2 regions of the Streptomyces sp. NPDC056527 genome follow, and region 2 is predicted to be linked to the other one. Evidence: riboswitches for the same ligand, from Rfam matches in the RefSeq annotation. Region 2 holds a riboswitch; the other holds the start of a gene.
The links. Region 2 has a riboswitch for cyclic di-AMP ahead of ACFQ7Q_RS09005 (M23 family metallopeptidase). Riboswitches for the same ligand answer to the same signal wherever they lie in the genome.
Positions count from the first base shown of each region.

Region 1: linked by a shared signal. The riboswitch ahead of ACFQ7Q_RS33690 (M23 family metallopeptidase) and the one ahead of ACFQ7Q_RS09005 (M23 family metallopeptidase) in region 2 are both predicted to bind cyclic di-AMP.

Region 1 is NZ_JBHTTQ010000124.1:74-4,267, reverse strand. Features, by position in the region: gene ACFQ7Q_RS33695 (PrsW family intramembrane metalloprotease) at 1-920, shown strand, start outside; gene ACFQ7Q_RS33690 (M23 family metallopeptidase) at 1,124-2,221, opposite strand; cyclic di-AMP (ydaO/yuaA leader) riboswitch at 2,233-2,380, opposite strand; gene ACFQ7Q_RS33685 (PP2C family protein-serine/threonine phosphatase) at 2,593-3,810, opposite strand; partial or broken gene ACFQ7Q_RS33680 (hypothetical protein) at 3,925-4,194, opposite strand, start outside.
Region 2 is NZ_JBHTTQ010000011.1:63,892-68,085, forward strand. Features, by position in the region: gene ACFQ7Q_RS08995 (M16 family metallopeptidase) at 1-732, shown strand, start outside; gene ACFQ7Q_RS09000 (M16 family metallopeptidase) at 759-2,126, shown strand; cyclic di-AMP (ydaO/yuaA leader) riboswitch at 2,330-2,496, shown strand; gene ACFQ7Q_RS09005 (M23 family metallopeptidase) at 2,509-3,291, shown strand; gene ACFQ7Q_RS09010 (GntR family transcriptional regulator) at 3,458-4,141, shown strand.

The DNA of each region.
Region 1 (4,194 bases), on a different contig from region 2:
CCACGGCCGACCCGGCCTCCGCCGACACTCTCGGCGCCACGGTCGTGGCGCCGGTGGTCGAGGAGAGCGCCAAGGCCGCCGCCGTGCTGCTGATCTTCCTGCTGCGCCGCCGCGACTTCACCGGTCTCGTCGACGGCGTCGTGATAGCCGGCCTGACCGCCAGCGGCTTCGCCTTCACCGAGAACATCCTCTATCTCGGCCGGGCGTTCGGCGAGGACCAGGAGATCGGTACGTCCGGCATCGGCTCGATGACCGCCGGCACCTTCTTCGTACGGATCGTGATGTCGCCGTTCGCGCATCCGCTCTTCACCGTGCTCACCGGACTCGGCTTCGGCTTCGCCGCCCTCGCCACCCGCCGTCAGCGCGTGCGGCGCGTCCTGTTGCCGGTGACCGGTCTCGTCCTCTCGATGGGCGTGCATGCCCTGTGGAACAGCTCGGCGACGGTCCTCGGCCCGTGGGGCTTCATCGTGGTGTACGGCATCTTCATGGTGCCCGCGTTCGGTCTGCTGACGTGGCTGGCGATATGGAGCAGGCAGCGGGAGCTGCGCACGATATCCGGGCAGCTCCCGGCGTACGCGGCGGCCGGCTGGCTCTCCCCCGCGGAGCCGCTCGCGCTCGCCTCCATGCGGGCCCGCTCCCTCGCCCGCGACTTCGCCCGCCGCACGTACGGCCCCCCGGCCGCCGTCGCGGTCGGGGAGTACGAGGCGTTCGCGACGACCCTCGCCTTCCTGCGCCACCGCGCCCTGCGCGACGCGGGCGGCCCGGACTTCACCGCCCGCGAGCAGGAGCTGCTCCACCACCTCTGGCAGCGCAAGTCGGTCGCGTCCCCCGCCCTGACCTATGCGGCACGGGCGACGGGCCAGGTCTGGACACCGCCGCAGTACCTGGACTACGGCGGCTACAACCCGTACCGCAGCTAGGCCGCGGGGGCCGGCCCCGCGGCGGCCGGTCGCAGGGCGAACGCGACCGGACGCCGACGGCCCCGCCGTGTTCCGGCGGCCCTGACGTCGGGAGGGGTGTCGGAGGCATGGGGCCACGCACAAGGACGCGTCCCCCGCGCGAAGAGCGCGATGGGACGCGTCGTAGGTTCAGCGGCCTCGTCGGCCTCGGATGCCCGGCCGGATCAGACCGACAGGCCCTTGTCCCGCAGCCAGGCCGCCGGGTCGATGCCGTCGCCGCCCGCGGTGTGGACCTCCAGGTGCAGGTGCGGGCCGGTCACGTTGCCGGTCGCGCCGACGCGGCCGATCGTGTCGCCCGTGCCCACCGACTGGCCCGCGCTCACCGTCATCGAGGACAGGTGCGCGTACCAGACCTCCGAGCCGTCCTCCAGCTCCAGGACGATCCGGTAGCCGTACGAGCCGGACCAGCCCGCCGACTTGATGGTGCCGCCGTGGACCGCCTTGACCGGGGTGCCGGTGGGGGCCGCGAAGTCGAGGCCGGTGTGGTAGCCGGAGGACCACATGGAGCCGGACTGGCCGTACGTGGAGGTGAGGGTGTACGAGGACGTGGGCAGCGAGTAGCTCGCGGCGAGCTTGGCCAGGCGCTCCGCCTCGGCCTTCGCGGCCGCTTCCGCCTCCGCCTTCTTCTTCGCCTCGGCGGCGGCCTTCTCGGCCGCGGACGCCTTCGCCGCCGCCTCCGCCGCGGCCTTCTCGGCCGCCTGCTTCTCCGCCTCGGCCTTCTCGGCCGCGTCGGCGGAAGCCTGCTGTTGCTCGGCCTGCTGGAGGATGCGGGCGCGCAGCGCCTCGCCGGCGTCGGCGGTGGACTCGGAGGCGGATCCGCCGTCGGCCTTCGCGGCGCTGTCGGCCGGGAGGGTGAGGGAGGCGGTGAGCGGCTGCGGGTTGTTCGTCCCGGAACCCGTACCGTCGGCGCCGTCCTCGCCGGAGATGAACTCGCCGACGCCCGGCAGTTCGGAGGCGTCCGGGAGGTTCAGGTCCGGGAGCGAGATGGAGACCGGGGGCTTGTCCTTGGCGGTGGCCATGCCACCGGCGCCGACGGCCGCGATGACACCGACGCCGAGGACGGTGGAGGAGCGGGCGAAGGCCGAGCGCTGCTTCACGACCCGGTGGCGACCACCGGAGCGGGCCTGCTGACGAAGGGAGTCCTCGGTGGGGTTCCACTCCCCCCACGCCGTGGCGTCGTCGTCCTTACCGGCGGCGCTCGGGGCACCGAACGCTTGGAACCCGTCGAAGGTGTCTTCGGGGGCAGGGGTGTTGGACGCCACGGAGGCGCACTCCTTTCCTTCCTTCTCGCCTACCGGGTTAGCTGACGGGTTCGGAGCAGGAAGGTCTCCTACGGGCGGTGTCGCACGGGTGCGACGGTGCCCGATTCACCCCAAGTGGTGGTTCCCCGGTTCCCTTTCAGGATTCGGCGCGTGCGCACGGTGCCGTCTCTTGCGACGGCTGGGACGACCGCACTGCGTTATCGAACGTTAATAGACACGGGGGCGGGATTCCAAGCTGTTCCGAGTGATCATTCAAGAGATTGAGCCGGTACAGCCCGATTTGATCCCGCTTCAGTAAACCTCTGCATGAAAGAGATGGAGCTGACGGTGTGTCAATTGTTATCGCAGCGGTACCTCTCCACTACGGATGGTCACGGAACCACCGGCATCGTCCGCCGCCGCTCCGGCTGTCCCGTCGTCGGACGGCTCACCGCGAGCAGCGCCATGTCGTCCGTGGAGCCGCCGCCCGTGTACCGGCGGACGTCGTCGACGAGCGCGTCCAGCAGTTCCTCGGGTCCCGGGAAGATACGTCCCGAGAGCCGCTCGGCCGGATCGTAGAAGGCGCCCGTGGAGTCGCGCGCCTCGGAGAGACCGTCGGTGTAGAAGAGCAGCGTCGCGCCCGGCGGGTACGCGCTCTCGTCGGCCCGGTCGGGCCAGGCGGCCAACTCGCCCATCCCGAGCGGCAGCGCCGGCTCGCTCGGCGCCAGAAGCTCCAGGGCCCCGTCCGCGTGCAGCAGCAGCGGCTCGGGGTGACCGCGGTTCACCACCCGCACGCGCCCGTCCGCGCGCGGGATCTCGGCCAGGACGGCGGTGGTGAACCCCTCGAAGGCGTCGAGGCTGGAACGGCGCGTGCCCTCCCGGGCCAGCGCCCGCTCCAGCCGCTGCGCGACGCCCTCGAGGGTCGCCTCCTGCTCGGCCGCCTCCCGGAACGCGCCGATCACGATGGCGACCGCCTCGACCGCGTCCAGCCCCTTGCCCCGTACGTCACCCACCACGAGCCGCACCCCGTACGGCGTGTCCTGGACGGCGAACAGGTCGCCGCCGATGAACGCGTCAGCCTGCGCGGCCTCGTAACGAGCCGCCACCTGGAGTCCGCCGATCCGCTCGGCCGGGGTCGGCAGGACCGCCTTCTGGGCGGCCGCCGCGATCACCCGGGCCGAGGCGAGCCGCTCACCGCTGCGCAGCACGACCCGGTTGATGAGCAGGGCGAGGACGGCGACGGTGGCGACCGTGAACGTCTCGGTGAGGGAGGGAACTTCGGTCGCGGTGTGGTTGTAGAGGTGCAGACCGACACTGGCGAGGATCGCCGCGATGCCGGTGAGCAGGGTCGTCAGCATCGAGAAGAACGGGGCCGCGATGAGGGGCGCGGCCGAGAACATCGGAGCCGCCGTGTACGAGGGCGGGGTGGAGAGATCGAAGACGACACCGCCGAGGATGACGAGCGGGGGCAGGGCTCGGATGAACCGTCGGGCCCGCTCGGCTCGCGACCGCGGACGCCCGTTCACGTCCCCGCCCGCGCCTCGCTGCCCCTGCCCCACCTGTGCTCTCCTGCCCGGTCCGTACACGGCGACGGACGGTACCGCGCCCACCCCAGGGTGGCGGGAGCCGCGCCGCGCGGCGACCCCCGCTCGGCCGAGTGGGTGACACCTCCTCAGCCGCTCACCCCTACGCCCCCGCCCTTCACCTCCGCGCGCCCCCGGCCCTTACCCCCGAGCCTTTGAGGCCGAGCGCACCTCCGAACCCGCGTCCGCGCCGAGCCGTCCACCGCGCCCCAGCGCCCCCACCGCGCCCGCGCACACCAGCCCGACCCCGCACAGCACCAGCCACGGCGTCGCCGACCACCCGGTCACATCGAGCAGCGCGCCCGTCCCCAGGTTCCCGAGGGTGATCCCGATCCCGCAGACGGTGTTGTAGAGCCCGTAGTGCGTGGCGACCCACCGCCCGCCCGAGAGGGCGACGACCGTGTCCATCTC
Region 2 (4,194 bases):
CTCTCGGTCGTCGGCGACATCGATCCCGCGCAGACCCTGGCGTGGATCGAGAAGTACTTCGGCTCGATCCCGTCGCACGACGGCAAGCTGCCGCCGCGTGACGGCACTCTGCCGGAAACCATCGGCGAGCAGCTGCGCGAGGTCGTCGAGGAGGAGGTCCCGGCCCGCGCGCTGATGGCCGCCTACCGGCTCCCGCACGACGGCACGCGCGAGTGCGACGCCGCCGACCTGGCCCTGACCGTCCTCGGCGGCGGCGAGTCCTCGCGGCTCCACAACCGTCTGGTCCGCCGCGACCGCACGGCGGTGGCCGCGGGGTTCGGTCTGCTGCGCCTGGCCGGGGCCCCCTCGCTGGGCTGGCTGGACGTCAAGACGTCCGGCGGTGTCGAGGTGCCCGAGATCGAGGCCGCCGTCGACGAGGAGCTGGCCAGGTTCGCCGCCGAGGGCCCGACGCCCGAGGAGATGGAGCGCGCCCAGGCCCAGTTGGAGCGCGAGTGGCTGGACCGGCTGGGCACGGTCGCGGGCCGGGCCGACGAACTGTGCCGCTTCGCGGTCCTGTTCGGCGACCCGCAGCTCGCCCTCACCGCCGTGCACCGGGTGCTGGAGGTCACGGCCGAGGAGGTGCAGGCGGTCGCCAAGGCCCGGCTGCGCCCGGACAACCGCGCGGTGCTCGTCTACGAGCCGCTCGGTACCGAACAGAGCGACAGCGACGAGGAAGAGGGAGCGGACCAGTGACCGACGCTGCCGCGTCTTTGACGAGCATGACGTTCCACCCGCAGCCGCAGGCCGGCACCGCGAAGCCCTGGGCCTTCCCGGCCCCGGACCGCGGAGCGCTGGACAACGGTCTGACGGTGCTGCGCTGCCACCGCCCCGGCCAGCAGGTGGTGGCCGTCGAGATCTTCCTCGACGCCCCGCTGGACGCAGAGCCCGAGGGCCTGGACGGCGTGGCCACGATCATGGCCCGCGCCCTCTCCGAGGGCACGGACAAGCACTCCGCCGAGGAGTTCGCCGCCGAGCTGGAGCGCTGCGGCGCCACGCTCGACGCACACGCCGACCACCCGGGCGTACGGGTCTCCCTGGAGGTCCCCGTCTCCCGGCTGCCCAAGGCGCTCGGCCTGCTCGCCGAGGCGCTGATCGCGCCCGCCTTCCTCGACACCGAGGTCGAGCGCCTGGTGCGCAACCGGCTCGACGAGATCCCGCACGAGACGGCCAACCCGGCCCGCCGGGCGGCCAAGCAGCTCTCCAAGGAGCTTTTCCCGGCCACGTCGCGCATGTCGCGGCCGCGCCAGGGGACCGAGGAGACGGTGGCGGCGATCGACGCCACGGCCGTCCGTGCCTTCTTCGAGGCGTACATGCGGCCCTCCACGGCCACGGCCGTCGTCGTCGGCGACCTGACCGACGTGGACCTGGACAAGGTCCTCGCCGAGTCGCTGGGCGCGTGGACGGGGAACGAGGCCGAGCCGCGCCCCGTCCCGCCGATCACGGCCGACGACACCGGCCGGGTGGTCATCGTGGACCGGCCGGGTGCCGTCCAGACACAGCTGCTCATCGGGCGCGTCGGCGCCGACCGGCACGACCGTGTCTGGCCGGCCCAGGTCCTCGGCACATACTGCCTCGGTGGCACCCTCACCTCCCGCCTGGACCGCGTCCTGCGCGAGGAGAAGGGCTACACCTACGGCGTCCGTGCCTTCGGCCAGGTGCTGCGCTCCGACGGCCAGGGGCACGGCGCCTCGATGCTCGCCATCAGCGGTTCCGTCGACACCCCCAACACCGGTCCGGCACTTGACGACCTGTGGAAGGTGCTGCGCACCCTCGCCGCCGAGGGGTTGACGGACGCCGAGCGCGACGTGGCCGTGCAGAACCTGGTGGGTGTGGCGCCGCTGAAGTACGAGACGGCCGCCTCCGTCGCCGGGACGCTCGCCGACCAGGTCGAGCAGCACCTTCCGGACGACTTCCAGGCGCAGTTGTACGCGCGACTGGCCGAGACCGGCACGGTGGAGGCGACCGCCGCGGTCGTGAACGCCTTCCCGGTGGACCGACTTGTCACCGTGCTCGTCGGTGACGCGGCGCAGATCGAGGAGCCGGTGCGTGCTCTCGGTATCGGCGAAGTGACCGTCGTCACCGGCTGATCGAGTCGGCCGCGCGCCACATCGAGGACCCCGTCATCACCGTATGGCGGGGTCCTCCCCTTTGTCCGGATTGAGGGCGAGCGTGGGTGTATGCCCTGTGGCATGTCTTACAAACGGGCGTGTCTGTTTGCTGATTGAAAGACGGTCCGCTTAGCGTCGGTCCGGCTGTTCGCCAGTTGCACCCGCCGCGAGCCCGTGGCATCGGACAGTCATCGCCGAGTCCCCGTCAGGCGCGAGCCTGGGGAGCCGGGGACCCATACGAAGTCCCTGGGGTGAATCGGACGCCTTCGCACCCGTGCGGAGGGGCCCGTAGGAGACCTTCCTGCTCCGAACCCGTCAGCTAACCCGGTAGGCGAGAAGGAAGGAAAGGATCAGCCACTACATGGCGTTCACCCGTGCCACCGGGAAGCATCGTGGTCCGAGCCGTATGGCGCGCCGTAGCGCGGGCATCGCCGGCATCGCGACCATCGCCACCACCGGCGTCATCGGAACCCTCGCCTCCCCGGCGCTCGCCGCCGACGCGGACGCCCCCTCCTTCGAGGACACCGGCCTGACCCAGATCGTCGCGGCGGACTCCCTCGCCGCCACGATCGACGCCCAGGCCGCCGCCCAGGAGCGCGAGGCCGCCGAGGCCGTCGAGCGGGCCAAGGCCGAGGCCCGGGCGAAGGCCGAGGCGAAGCGCAAGGCCGAGGCCCGCGCCAAGGAGGTCCGCGAGGCCAAGGAGCGCGCCGCCCGCGAGGCCGAGCGCAAGCGCCTGAACTCCTTCCAGCTTCCCGTCGCCGGTTCGTACGTGACCACCAGCTACCAGGCCGGTGGCGCGCTCTGGTCCTCCGGCAGCCACTCCGGCGTCGACTTCCGGGCCGCCTCGGGCAGCCGAGTCGTCTCCGTCGGCTCCGGCACAGTCGTCGAGGCCGGCTGGGGTGGCGCGTACGGCAACAACATCGTCATCCGGATGAACGACGGCACGTACACCCAGTACGGTCACCTGTCGTCCATCGGTGTCTCGGTCGGCCAGTCCGTCACCCCGGGCCAGCAGATAGGCCTCTCGGGCTCGACCGGCAACTCGACCGGCCCGCACCTCCACTTCGAGGCGCGCACCACCGCCGAGTACGGCTCCGACATCAACCCGGTCGCGTACCTCCGCGCCCGCGGCGTGAACGTCTGACCGCTGCTCGCGAAGCAGGCGTCAGAAAAGCCCCGGCTCGTCCTGAGCCGGGGCTTTTTGCTGGCCAAAAGATATCCATCTTCCCGGATCTCCTTCGGAAATTCCGCACCTCTGCAATAGAGTCGCCGACGAACCGGTTTCGCGCGGATCAAGGCGGAGGTCGAAGATGCGCATTCCCGCGCAGTCGGTATGCACGGCGATTCGGGACGACATCGTGTCCGGGGTCCTCCCGTGCGGCAGTCGTCTGACCGAGGAGCAGCTGGCCCGCCGTTACGGAGTCTCCCGTGTCCCCGTCCGTGAGGCGCTGCGCACCCTGGAGTCCGAGGGCTTCGTGATCAGCCGCCGCCACGCGGGCGCCCATGTCGCCGAACCCACCGAGCAGGAGGCGGCCGACCTGCTGGACGTCAGGGCACTGCTCGAACCGCTGGGCGCCGCCCGAGCCGCCCAGCGCCGCACCGACGCCCACCTCAAGGTGCTGCGTGGCCTGGTCAGGCTGGGGCAGGAACGGGCCAGGCGCGGCCAGGGCGAGGATCTGCGCTCGCTCGGCGCCTGGTTCCACGAGACGCTGGCGCAGGCGTCCGGCAGCCCGGCGCTCACGGCGCTGCTCACCCAGCTGCGGCACAAGATCGCCTGGATGTACGCGGTCGAGCCCACCGCCCAGCCCGTCGAGGCGTGGGCCGAGCACGGGGCGATCGTCGACGCGGTGGCGCGCGGCGACGCCGAACGGGCCCGCGCGCTGACCGCGCTGCACGCCGAGCGTTCGCTGACGCAGCACCGGCTGAAGCGGCAGGAACGCGGGCGTGTGAGGGCTTCGCAACACGTCGTAAACACCGCGAGCGCCCGGAATTAACACGCGGGCCGTATACAAAGAATAGGAATTCTCGGGGCTTTCTTTGTGCTGCC